Linked DNA regions of Rhodobacter capsulatus SB 1003. The protein of the gene in region 1 binds, or shares a complex with, the protein of each later gene. Links are inferred from orthologs where the notes say so. Each region holds a gene or a part of one and is shown in the gene's direction. Other genes may lie near its edges. The genes, in order: dapF and RCAP_RS00370.

The links.
Region 2: the proteins of dapF (region 1) and RCAP_RS00370 are in contact, whole or in part, in a solved structure (PDB 5YGU), measured with the Escherichia coli proteins. The link is inferred for Rhodobacter capsulatus SB 1003 from one-to-one orthologs.

The regions. Positions count from the first base shown.
Region 1 is NC_014034.1:3,680,175-3,687,696, reverse strand. The notes cover bases 233-3,078. They hold dapF (diaminopimelate epimerase), read left to right. Parts: upstream 233-1,161; coding sequence 1,162-1,995; downstream 1,996-3,078. Other genes in these bases: mtaB (tRNA (N(6)-L-threonylcarbamoyladenosine(37)-C(2))-methylthiotransferase MtaB), read left to right, coding at 1,992-3,078; msrB (peptide-methionine (R)-S-oxide reductase MsrB), read right to left, coding at 441-887; msrA (peptide-methionine (S)-S-oxide reductase MsrA), read right to left, coding at 233-436. Also shown: more of msrA, read right to left, coding at 1-232; more of mtaB, read left to right, coding at 3,079-3,251; alternative ribosome rescue aminoacyl-tRNA hydrolase ArfB, read left to right, coding at 3,343-3,765; RCAP_RS17180 (aminotransferase class III-fold pyridoxal phosphate-dependent enzyme), read left to right, coding at 3,758-5,020; RCAP_RS17175 (phosphotransferase enzyme family protein), read left to right, coding at 5,017-5,991; RCAP_RS17170 (NUDIX hydrolase), read left to right, coding at 5,988-6,434; RCAP_RS17165 (inorganic phosphate transporter), read left to right, coding at 6,532-7,522. UniProt on the Escherichia coli protein: Involved in the succinylase branch of the L-lysine biosynthesis and in the biosynthesis of the pentapeptide incorporated in the peptidoglycan moiety. Catalyzes the stereoinversion of LL-2,6-diaminopimelate (L,L-DAP) to meso-diaminopimelate (meso-DAP).
Region 2 is NC_014034.1:79,647-84,741, reverse strand. Bases 1-2,727 are described here. They hold RCAP_RS00370 (RNA pyrophosphohydrolase), read left to right. Parts: upstream 1-983; coding sequence 984-1,472; downstream 1,473-2,727. Other genes in these bases: RCAP_RS00360 (L-aspartate oxidase), read right to left, coding at 2,321-2,727; nadC (carboxylating nicotinate-nucleotide diphosphorylase), read right to left, coding at 1,482-2,324; RCAP_RS00375 (S41 family peptidase), read left to right, coding at 1-938. Outside these bases: more of RCAP_RS00360, read right to left, coding at 2,728-3,883; quinolinate synthase NadA, read right to left, coding at 3,880-4,932; dnaQ (DNA polymerase III subunit epsilon), read right to left, coding at 5,051-5,095. UniProt on the Escherichia coli protein: Master regulator of 5'-end-dependent mRNA decay.

The DNA.
Region 1 (7,522 bases):
GGATCCGCTCCAGATAATCCTGATGCTCCGGCTCGGCCTGCCAGAACGGCCCGGCCGGGGCCACTTCGGTCACCACCTTGCCCGGCCAGAGGCCGGAGGCGTCGACATCGGCGATGGTGTCCCGGGCGATGCGTTCCTGCTCGGCATCCAGGAAAAAGATCGCCGAGCGATAGGACAGCCCGATGTCATTGCCCTGCCGGTTCGGCGTCGTCGGGTCGTGGATCTGGAAGAAGAATTCCAGCAGCCGCCGGAAGCTGATCTGCGCCGGGTCAAAGACGATCTCGATCGCCTCGGCATGGGTGCCGTGATTGCGGTAGGTGGCCTGCGCCACATCGCCGCCCGAATAGCCGACGCGGGTCGACATCACCCCGGGCAGCTTGCGGATCAGATCCTGCATGCCCCAAAAGCAGCCGCCCGCCAGTATCGCCTTTTGCATCCGCTTATCCCTCCAGTTCCGCAAGCCAGTCGCCGTAACCCTCGGCTTCCATGCGATCTTTCGGAATGAACCGCAAGCTGGCCGAGTTGATGCAATAGCGCAGCCCGCCACGATCGCGCGGGCCGTCGGGGAAGACATGGCCCAGATGGCTGTCGCCATGCATCGAGCGCACTTCGGTGCGGATCATGCCATGGCTGACGTCGCGATGCTCGGTCACATGGGCGGGCACGACCGGCCGGGTGAACGAGGGCCAGCCGCAGCCGCTTTCGAACTTGTCGCGCGAGGAAAACAGCGGCTCGCCCGAGACCACATCGACATAAAGCCCGGGGTCGGTGGTGTTCCAGAATGCCCCGGTAAAGGCGCGCTCGGTGCCGCTTTCCTGCGTCACGCGGAACTGCTCGGCCGTCAGCCGGGCCAGCGCTTCGGGGGTCTTGCGATATTTCTTGTCCATCTTTCGGCCTCCTGCGGCCCAGATGGTCCGGGGGCGCAAAAAGTCCAGCCCCCGAAGGGGTTGTTTCTTTTCGCGATCCGCGGGGAGAGTGATGGTGAGCCGTGCAGGATTCGAACCTGCGACCCGCTGATTAAAAGTCAGCTGCTCTACCAACTGAGCTAACGGCCCATCACTGCGGCGGTCTCTACTGGTCCGTGCCGGGGGGGTCAAGGGCCAAAACGCGAAAAAAATCGCAGCACTGGAAAAAACTGCAGACGGGGTGTAGAGGGCGCGCATGGACCACAGACCCCTTTCCGAACCCGGCCTGCGTTTTCTGAAGATGCACGGCCTTGGCAACGACTTCGTCGTGATCGACGCGCGCAGCGGTGAAAACCCGGTGACGCCTGCGCTGGCGCGGGCGCTGGGCGACCGGCATCGCGGCGTCGGCTTCGACCAGCTTGCGGTGATTCTGCCCGCCGAAGGCGCGGATTTCACGCTGGAATTCTGGAATTCCGATGGCTCGAAGGCGGGCGCCTGCGGCAATGCCACGCGCTGCGTCTCGGATCTGATGATGCGCGATCTGGGCAAGGACCGCGTGACGCTGACCACGGCGCGCGGGCGGCTTTCGGCTGAACGGCGCGCGGACGGGCTGGTGTCGGTGAACATGGGCGCCCCGATTCTGGACCCCGCCGCGATTCCCGTGGCGGCCGATCCGCTGGCGCTGCCGCTGACCGGCGATCCCGTCGCCGTCGGCATGGGCAATCCGCATTGCGTCTTTTTCGTCGAGGATGCCGAAACGGCCGATGTTTCGGGTCTGGGTCCGAAGATCGAGCATCACCCGCTGTTCCCCGAACGCACCAATGTCGAATTCGCCTCGCTTATTGGCCCCGATCATTTGCGGATGCGGGTCTGGGAACGCGGCGCGGGCATCACCTTGGCCTGCGGGTCGGGCACCTGCGCGACGGCGGTGGCGGCGCATCTGCGCGGGCTGACCGGGCGGCGGGTGATCGTCGATGTCGATGGCGGGCGGCTGGAGATCGACTGGCGCGAGGACGGGGTCTGGATGACCGGCCCGACCGCGCTGGTCTTCGCGGCGGAACTGTCCCCCGCCTTCCTTGCCGCGCTATGAAGCCGCCGGTTTTCTCGACGCTGGGCTGCCGGCTGAACGCCTATGAGACCGAGGCGATGAAGGAACTGGCCGCGCAGGCCGGTCTTTCCGGCGCGGTCGTGGTGAACACCTGCGCCGTCACGGCAGAGGCCGTGCGCAAGGCCAAGCAGGAGATCCGCAAGCTGGCGCGGGAAAACCCCGGTGCGGCGATCATCGTCACGGGCTGCGCCGCGCAGACCGAGCCCGAGACCTTTGCCGCGATGACCGAGGTGACCCGCGTCGTCGGCAACCATGAAAAGATGCAGCCCGAGACCTGGGCGGCGCTGGCACCGAAGGGCGCGGATTTCATCGGCGAGACCGAGCGGGTGATGGTCGATGACATTCTGTCGGTCAAGGAAACCGCGGGGCATCTGATCGACGGCTTCGGGCGGCACCGCGCCTATGTGCAGGTGCAAAACGGCTGCGATCACCGTTGCACCTTCTGCATCATCCCCTTTGGCCGCGGCAATTCGCGATCCGTGCCCGCGGGCGTGGTGGTCGAGCAGATCAAGCGGCTGGTCGATCGCGGCTTTGCCGAGGTGGTGCTGACCGGGGTCGATCTGACGTCGTGGGGGGCGGATCTGCCGGGGGCGCCGCGGATGGGCGATCTGGTGATGCGGATCCTGCGGCTGGTGCCGGATCTGGCGCGGCTGCGGATATCGTCCATCGACAGCATCGAGGCGGATGACAACCTGATGCTGGCGATTGCGACCGAGCCCCGGCTGATGCCGCATCTGCATCTGTCGCTCCAGCATGGCGATGACATGATCCTGAAGCGGATGAAGCGCCGCCACCTGCGCGACGATGCGATTGCTTTTTGCGAGGAGGCGCGGCGGCTGCGCCCCGGCATCGTCTTTGGCGCCGACATCATCGCGGGCTTTCCGACCGAGACCGAAGAGATGTTCGAAAACTCCCTGCGGCTGGTCGAGGACTGCGGCCTGACCTTCCTGCATGTCTTCCCCTATTCGGCCCGCAAGGGCACGCCCGCCGCGCGGATGCCGCGGGTGGCGGGGCCCGTGATCAAGGACCGGGCGGCACGGCTGCGCGCGGCGGGCGATGCGGCACTTGTCCGGCATCTGCAAGCCGAGGTGGGGCAACTGCGGGAGGTGCTGACCGAGGGGCCGCGGCTGGGTCGGACCGAGTATTTCACCGAAGTGTCGTTTGATCGTGATATGCCGGAGGGCACGGTGATGTCCTTGCGCATTTCCGGGCAGGATGGTGCCCGTTTGCTGGCCTGAGAGCGGGGCTCTGCCCCGCGCCCCGGGATATTTTCGGCAAGATGAAGGGCCGGGGGCTTTTGTTTTTCGAATCGGTGTTTAGGTTGGGCCCATGCTGTGGATCGATGACACATTGGCGATTGCCGACTGGGAACTGTCGGAAAGCTTCACGCGCTCGCAGGGGCCGGGGGGGCAGAATGTCAACAAGGTCTCGACCGCGGTGGAATTGCGCTTCGAGGCCGAACGCAGCCCGCATCTGACGCCCCCGGTGAAGGCGCGGCTGAAGCGGCTGGCGGGGCGGAAATGGACGCTGGATGGCGCCATCGTCATTCGCGCCGAGGAGACGCGCAGCCAGCTGCGCAACCGTGAATTGGCGCGCGAGCGGCTGGTGGAGCTGATCCGCGCGGCGCTGGTGGCGCCCAAGCGGCGGGTGGCGACGAAGCCGACGCTCGGCAGTCAGCGGCGGCGTTTGGCGGCGAAGACGGTGCGGGGCGAGGTCAAGGCGCTGCGGGGCAGGGTGGGCGAGGATGAGTGACCTGCTGGCCCGCCGCACGCGGCTTTTGGGGCCGAATGTGCCGACCTTTTATGAGCGCCCCTTGCAGATCGTGCGCGGCGAGGGCGTCTGGCTGTTTGATGACACCGGGCGGCGCTATCTGGATTGCTACAACAACGTCGCCCATGTCGGCCATTGCCATCCCCGCGTGGTCGCGGCGATTGCGGCGCAGGCCTCGGTTCTGAACACCCATACCCGCTATCTGCACGAGGGCATCCTGACCTATGGCGAGCGGCTCACCGCGAAGTTTTCGCATGATCTCAACCAGATGCTGATGACCTGCACCGGGTCCGAGGCGAATGATGTCGCGCTGCGGATGGCGCAGGCGATGACCGGCAAGACCGGGCTGATTGCCACCGACAACACCTATCACGGCAATACCACGGCGGTGGCGCATCTCTCCACGCGCCGCCCGCCGATTGGCGGCTACCCGCCCCATATCCGCCGCGTGCCCGCGCCCGACAGTCTGGCGCCCTTGGGCGGATCACTTGCCGCGCAGCCGCAGGCTTTCGCAGAGGGCGTGGCCCGGGCAATTGCCGAGCTGGAGGCTTCAGGCCATGGGTTCGCCGGGATCATGCTCTGCCCGATCTTCGCCAACGAGGGGACGCCCGGCATCGGCCCCGGCTTTCTGGACCCGACCGTCGAGGTGGTGCGCAGGGCGGGCGGCCTGATCCTGTGCGACGAGGTGCAGCCGGGCTTCGGCCGGGTGGGCACGCATTGGTGGGGGCATGACTTCCTCGGCTTTGCCCCCGATGTGGTGACCCTGGGCAAGCCGATGGGCAATGGCCACCCGGTCGCCGCGGTGATCGCCCGGCCCGAGGTGATGGCGGCCTTTCGCAACGCCTTTGGCTATTTCAACACCTTTGCCGGAAACCCGGTCTCCTGTGCTGCGGCCAGTGCCGTGCTGGATGTGATCGAGGACGAGGGTCTGGTCGAAAACGCCCGCGAGGTCGGCGCCTACGCACTGGGCCTGTTGCGCGAGTTGCGCCATCCGCTGATCGCCGACACCCGCGGTTTCGGCCTGTTCTTCGGCATCGAATTTGCCCGCGACGGGCAACCGGCGACCGAGTTCTGCGGCCGGGTGGTCGAGGCGGCCAAGGATGCGGGCCTCCTTCTGGGCCGGGTCGGGCGCGGGCAGCATATCCTCAAGATGCGGCCGCCGATGCCGTTTTCACGCGCGAATGCCGCGCAACTGGTCGAGACGCTCGACGCCATTTTGCGAAAGATGCCCGCATGATGGAAGATGCCGCCGCTTATGATCTGGCCCGCGAGGCGCAACGCGCCTGGCTGTGCATGGGTGCGCCCTTGCAGCTGATCTGGCGGTCGGAAAACATCGTCTTCGGCACGATCCTGCCCAGCGGCACCAAGGCCGCGCTGCGGCTGCACCGGCCCGGCTATCAGGATGCCCCCGCGATCGCCGCCGAACTGGCCTGGTCGGCGCGGCTGTGCGATGCTGGCGTGGCGGTGGCCGAGCCCTTGCCCGCGGCGAATGGTGCCTGGGTGGCGATGGTCGACGGGCTGGTGGTCTCCTGCCTGCGCTGGATCGAGGGGCGGCCGCTGGGCGAGGCCGTCGCGCCTTTGGAAAATTCCGCCGTGCTGGCCCGGGCCGGGGATTTTGGCGCGCTGATTGCCGATCTGCACAATGCCACCGACGCGGGCGCCTGCCCCGAGGCCTTTCCGCGCGCGGGCTGGGCGGCCGAGGCGCTTTTGGGCGAGACGCCGCGGCTGGGCCGGTTCTGGGAGGCGCCGACGCTGAGCGCCGAGGAAAGCGCGATCCTGCGGGCGGCGCGCGACAAGGCGCTTGCGCTTTTGCCGCGGGCCACGGATTTCGGGCCGATCCATGCCGATACGCTGCGCTCGAACGTGATGATGACCCGCGACGGGCTGCGGCTGATCGACTTTGACGATTGCGGCCCGGGCTGGCGGCTTTACGATCTCGCCTCGGCGCTGGTGCAAAGCTGGGGCGACCCGCTGCTGACCGAGCATGCCCGGCGGCTGGTGGCGGGCTATCGTCGCCGCCGCGACCTGCCCGCGGATCAGCTGGCGCTTTTGCCGCTGTTCCTTGCGGTGCGGGCCTTCGTCTCGGCCGGTTGGGTCGTCACCCGCGCGCCCGAAGACAGCCGCCGCCAGCGCGCCTATGCCTATCGCGCGGTGGCGCTGGCGCGGATGCTGCTGGCGGGCGACAGCCCCTGGGGAGAGATCGGATGATCGGCCTGCCCCCGTTTCTGCGCAATCTGCTGGGCCACCGCCCCGAGGCGCTGCAGGTGGCGGCGATCTGTCGGCGCGGCCGCGGCAAGGAGACCGAGGTGCTGCTGGTCTCCTCGCTGGACACCAAGCGCTGCATCGTGCCGAAGGGCTGGCCGATGCGCGGCAAGACCTTGGCCGAGGCGGCGCTGCGCGAAGCCTGGGAAGAGGCGGGGGTGCGCGGTCATGTGAATGCCGATCCCATCGGCGCCTTTCACTACACGAAGCGGCGCAAGAACGGGCTTGAACAGCGCTGCAAGGTGCTGTGCTTCGTCGTCGATGTCGAAGGGCTGGATGACGACTATCCCGAGGTCGGGCGGCGGGCGCGACAATTCGTTTCGCCAAAAGCGGCCGCCAAACGGGTGCAGGAACGCGAATTGAAGCAGATCCTGCGCACGTTTTCGTGATAGCCGCATTGCCTTGACGCCTCAACCGGTCTAACCCACGCGCGAACGTAACGGGTGCCTGTCAGTTTTGTGACGGGCGTCGGGCAGGGGAAAGACCGTGGCTACACCGCCGATCAACCAATGGAAGACGCTCGACAAGGATCTGAGCCGGATCGGTCTTCTGGAAGAGGCGACGCAATTCGTGGCCCGGCCGCTGGTGGCGCCGGGGATCGGTCTGGCCTTCATCGTGCTGGCGGGGGTTTTCGCCGCGATCCTGATGGGGGCGCAGCCGGGCGGGCTGATCGTGGTCTTCGCCGCGGCGATCGGCGCCTATATGGCGCTGAACATCGGCGCCAATGACGTCGCCAACAACATGGGCCCGGCCGTCGGCGCGAATGCGCTGACGCTGGGCGGCGCGCTGATCATTGCCGCGATCTTCGAGGTCTCGGGCTCGCTGATTGCCGGGGGCGATGTGGTCAAGACCGTCTCGACCGGGATCCTGGCGCCCGAGGCCGTGCCCGATGCGGCGCATTTCATCTGGGCGATGATGGCGGCGCTGCTCGCCTCGGCGCTGTGGCTGCATGTGGCGACCTGGATGGGGGCGCCGGTCTCCACCACCCATTCGATCGTCGGCGGCGTCGTCGGCGCGGGCGTGGCCGCCGCGGGATTTGGTGCGGTGAACTGGCCCGCCATCGCGACGATTTCCGCCAGCTGGGTGATTTCGCCGATCATGGGCGGGATCTTTGCCGCGCTTTTCCTGGCTTTCATCAAGGCCAAGATCATCTATGTCGAGGACAAGATCGCCGCCGCCCGCAAATGGGTGCCGATGCTGATCGGCTTCATGTCGGGCACCTTTGCCGCCTATCTGGCGCTCAAGGGGCTGACGAAGATCCTTCACATCTCGCTGGGGGCCTCGCTGCTGATCGGGGTTCTGGTCGGGCTGGTGGCCTGGGGCGTGTCGGTGCCGCTGGTGCGGGCGCAATCCGCGGGCCAGGAAAACCGCAAGAAGACGCTGAAGAAGCTGTTCACCATTCCGCTGATCGTCTCGGCGGCGCTTTTGTCCTTTGCCCATGGGGCGAATGACGTGGCCAATGCGGTGGGGCCGCTGG
Region 2 (5,095 bases), 3.6 Mb from region 1 along the record:
TGGGGCTGACGCTGGATGATGCGGTGGACAAGATGCGCGGCCCGGTCGGCAGCGAGGTGACGCTGAAGATCGTGCGCGAAGGCAAGACCGAGCCCTTTGACGTGACGCTGACCCGTGACACGATCAAGCTGACCGCGGTCAAGGGGCGGCTGGAGGCCAATACGGCGATCCTGCGCATCACCACCTTCAACGACCAGACCTTCCCGAACCTGCAGGAAAGCCTGAAGAAGGTCGCCGAGGAAGCGGGCGGCATCGACAAGCTGAACGGGGTGATCCTGGATCTGCGCAACAACCCGGGCGGGCTTTTGACGCAGGCGATCGCGGTGTCGGATGCCTTCCTCGACAAGGGCGAGATCGTCTCCACCCGCGGCCGCAAGCCCGAGGAAAGCGAGCGGTTCAACGCCACGCCGGGCGATCTGGCGCAGGGCAAGCCGATTGTCGTTCTGATCAACGGCGGCTCTGCCTCGGCTTCGGAAATCGTCACCGGGGCGTTGCAGGATCATCACCGCGCCATCGTCGTGGGGACGAAAAGCTTCGGCAAGGGCTCGGTGCAGACGGTCATTCCGGTGCAAAATGACGGCGCGATGCGGCTGACCACCTCGCGCTATTATACGCCCTCGGGGCGGTCGATCCAGGCTTTGGGGATTGCCCCCGACATCGTCGTGCCGCAACCGCCCGCCGCACCCGAGACCGACAAGGCCGAGGACACCCCGGAAACCCGGTCCGAAGCCGATCTGCGCGGCGTGCTGTCGAACGACTCGATGACCGAGGACGAGAAGAAGCAGGCCGAGGATGAACGCGCCAAGGCCGAGGAGGCCGCAAAGCTGCGGCTGGAGGATTTCCAGCTGGCCTACGGGATCGACATCATCAAGGGGCTGGCGGTCGCCGGTCAGACGCTGGTGCCGGTCGATGAGCCGAAAGCCGCCGCGAAGCCGTAATCCTGGACCGGGGGCCGAAAGGCCCCCTTGCCACATGAGGACAAGATGACCCCCGAAGAGCTTGCCGCGCTGCCCTATCGCAAGAATGTCGGCCTTGTGCTGATCAATGCCGAAGGTCTGATCTTTGCCGGTCAGCGCATCGACAATCCGGGCCATGCCTGGCAGATGCCGCAAGGGGGCATCGATGCGGGCGAACGGCCGAAGGAAGCCGCGCTGCGCGAGTTGCAGGAGGAAACCGGGGTCCGGCCGGATCTGGTCGAGAAACTCGCCAAGACCGAGGATTGGCTGGTCTATGACCTTCCCGAAGAGCTGATCGGCAATATCTGGGGCGGGAAATATCGCGGCCAAAAGCAGAAATGGTTCCTGTTCCGCTTTCTCGGCCAGGACAGCGATGTGAATATCGCCACCGAGCACCCGGAATTTTCGGTCTGGCGCTGGATGGAACCGGCGGAACTGGTGGAAAAGATCGTGCCCTTCAAGCGCGCCGTCTATGAGCAGGTGTTCGACAGTTTCGCCGAACACCTGAAGAAATGATCTGAGCCGTCAGAAATCGAGGCCAAGATCGAAGGTGCGCGCCGAATGGGTCAGCGCGCCCGAGGAGATGTAATCGACTCCGGTCGCGGCGACTTCGGCGATGCGGTCCAGCCGCATGTTGCCCGAGGCTTCCAGCACGACGCGGCCCTTGGTCAGCGCCACCGCCGCGCGCAGGGTCGGCGTGTCCATGTTGTCGAGCAAGATCACGTCGGCGCCGCCGATCGAGAGCGCCTGTTCCAGCTGATCAAGGCTGTCGACCTCCAGCTCGACGCGCATCATGTGGCTGCGGGCGGCTTTCGCGGCCTCCAGCACGGCGCGGATGCCCCCCGCGGCGGCGATGTGATTGTCCTTGATCAGGATCGCATCCGACAGGCCGAAGCGGTGGTTCGAGCCGCCGCCATGGGCGACCGCGGTTTTCTCGATCAGGCGCAGGCCGGGGGTGGTTTTCCGCGTGCAGGTGATGCGGGTCTTGGTGCCGCGGGTTTGTGCGACGAAACTGGCGGTCAGGCTGGCAATGCCGGTCATCCGGCCGGCAAAGTTGAGCGCAACCCGTTCCCCCATCAGGATGGACGCCGCCGAGCCCGAAATCGTCATCAGGCATTGGCCCTTGCCGCAGGGATGGCCATCGGCGACATGGGTCGTGACGGCCAGCGCCGGATCGACCAGGCGAAAGGCAAGGGCGGCGACCTGCATGCCCGAAACCACCCCTTCCTCGCGGGCGTTCACCCGGGCCTCATACCGCGTCGTGGCGGGGACAACGGCGCGGGTGGTGACATCGCCCATCGGCGAAAGATCTTCCATCAGCGCGGCGCGGATCACGGGTTCGAGCAGGAAATCGGGCAGGTTGGTCATTCTTCCTCCAGCGCGCGGGACCGGATGGCCAGCGCTTCGGTCAGGGTCAGAAAGCTGCGTTTGGCCTGAACAGGGTCTGTTTTCGGGTAATCGGAGCGGTAATGACCGCCCCGGCTTTCGGTGCGGATCAGCGCCGCGGCGGCAATCAGCGTCGCGGTGGCGGTCATGTTACGCAGCGCCTCGCGCTCGGCCTTGGCCTCGATTTCCGCAAGCGTGCGCAGGGCGGCTTTCAGCCCCGCGGCGTCGCGGACAACCCCGACGCCATCGGTCATCGCCTGCCGCAGCCGGGCCACGGCGACCTCGTCCACCGGGGCACCGCCCGCGGGGAAGGACAGGGCAACGCTCTCGGCCGGTGTCACGGGGACCGTTTCGGCAATGCCCTCGGCACAGATGCGGGCAAAGACGAGGGCTTCCAGAAGCCCGTTCGAGGCCAGCCGGTTGGCCCCATGCAGCCCGGTCGAAGAGGCCTCGCCGCAGACCCAGAGCCGGTTCAGCGAGGATCGGCCGCGGTCATCGACCGCAATCCCGCCCATGTGATAATGCGCGGCGGCGGCCACCGGGATCGGCTGCGAAACAGGGTCTATTCCAGCTGAAAAGCAGGCTTCGGCCACGGCGGGAAAGCGTTTCGGCAGCTCGGCCCCCAGCACTTGGCGCGTATCCAGAACCGGGTTCCGCCCCGCCTGTCGTTCCAGATAGACGGCGCGGGCAACGATGTCGCGCGGCGCCAGTTCGGCATCGGGATGGATCGCCCGCATGAAGCGTTCACCCCGGTCATTGAGCAGAACGGCGCCTTCACCGCGCAGGGCCTCGGTCGCCAAGGGGGCCGGGTCTTCGCCCGTCGCAATCGCCGTCGGGTGGAATTGCACGAATTCCGCATCGGCGATCTGCGCGCCCGCCCGGGCGGCCATGCCGATGACCTGACCGCGGATGCGCGGCGGGTTCGTCGTGACGGCAAAAAGCCCGCCCGAGCCGCCGCCCGCCAGCAGCACCGCAGGGGTTCGGATCAGCACACGGCCGGTCGAGGCGGCGGCGGATTCGACCCAAAGCCCGGTGACAGCACCGTTTTCGACCTCGAGCCGCGTCGCGATCACGCCCTCGATCACCTGAACGGAGGGGCAGGCCCGCACGGCGGAAATCAGCGTCTGCATGATCTCGTAGCCCGCCTGATCGCCCTTGACCCGCACGACACGGGGGCGGGAATGGGCGGCCTCGCGCGACATCACGTAATCGCCCTGCGCATCGCGGTCGAAAGGCGCCCCAAGCGCGGTCAGGTCAAGAATGCGGTCCCGGGCTTCCTGTGTCACCAGCCGGGCGATGGCCGCATCGACCGTGCCCGCGCCCGCGGTTTCGGTGTCCTTCGCGTGATCCTCGGCGCTGTCGGGCGGCGCCATCGCGGCAGCCACACCGCCCTGCGCCCAGGCCGAGGAAGCGCCTTCGCCCAAGGTTTCGGGCGAGATCACCAGAACCGGATGCGGCGCCAGTTTCAGCGCCGCGTAAAGCGCCCCCAGCCCCGCGCCGACAATGACGACGCGCGGCGTCTCGATCACGGACTCGGTCACCGGGCCAGCTTTCGCGACAGGTCGATCATGCGCTCGACCGCCAAACGCGCCTTGCCCGCGATGGCGGGATCCACGGTGACCTCTTCGGTGCCCGCATGCAGCGACCACAGGATCTTTTCCAGCGTGATCATCTTCATGTAGGGGCACATGTTGCAGGGCCCCAGAAATTCGACCGAGGGCAGGGCATCGGCGATGTTCGAGGCCATCGAACATTCGGTGACCAGCATCACCTGCGCCGGTTTTTCGCGCGTGACGAAATCGATCATCCCCGCGGTCGAGCCGGAGAAATCCGCCTCGGCCACCACATCGGGGGGGCATTCCGGATGGGCGATGATCTTCGTGCCGGGGTGATAGCTGCGGAAATCGCGCAGATCTTGCGGCGTGTATTGTTCATGCACGATGCAGGAGCCCGCCCACCAGACGACGTTTTTCTGCGGCACGGCTTTCGCCACATTCTGCGCCAGATACTGGTCGGGCGTCATGATGATCGTGGGTTCGGGCAGGGCTGCGACGATCTGCGCCGCATTGGCCGAGGTGCAGCAGATGTCCGAGGCTGCCTTGACCGCCGCCGTGGTGTTGACATAGCTGACCACCGGCGCCCCGGGATATTGCGCCCGCATCTGCGCGATCCCCTCGGGCGTGATGCTTTCGGCCAGCGAACAGCCCGCCTGCGCATCCGGGATCAGGACGCGCTTGGCCGGGTTCAGGATCTTTGACGTTTCCGCCATGAAATGCACGCCGCATTGCACGATCGTCTCGGCCTCGACCTTGGTCGCCTCGATCGCCAGCTGCAGGCTGTCACCCACGACATCGGCAACGCCATGGTAAATCTCCGGCGTCATGTAGTTATGCGCCAGGATCACCGCGTTCTTTTCGCGCTTGAGCCGGTTGATCGCGCGGATATAGGGCGCGTGGCGGGCGAAATCGGGCAGGGGGATCACCCGCCCCATGCGGGCGTGAACCTCGGCCATCTCCTCGGCCAGCGTCAGCGAGGGCGCCAGATCATAGGCCTCGGCCAGAGAAGCGCGCATCGTAGCGAAGTCCAGCATGGGCTCCCTCCCCAAAACTGCGAACGCCCTAAACTGCGAACGCGATGCATCTAATGGCTGCGGGGCGGGGATGGAATGGGAAAATTGCCGCAAGGCTGCGTTTTGTGAAATTTATGTGTCAGCTGCGCCGCTTCCAGATCGCACCCTCGCCCAGTTTCGCGAC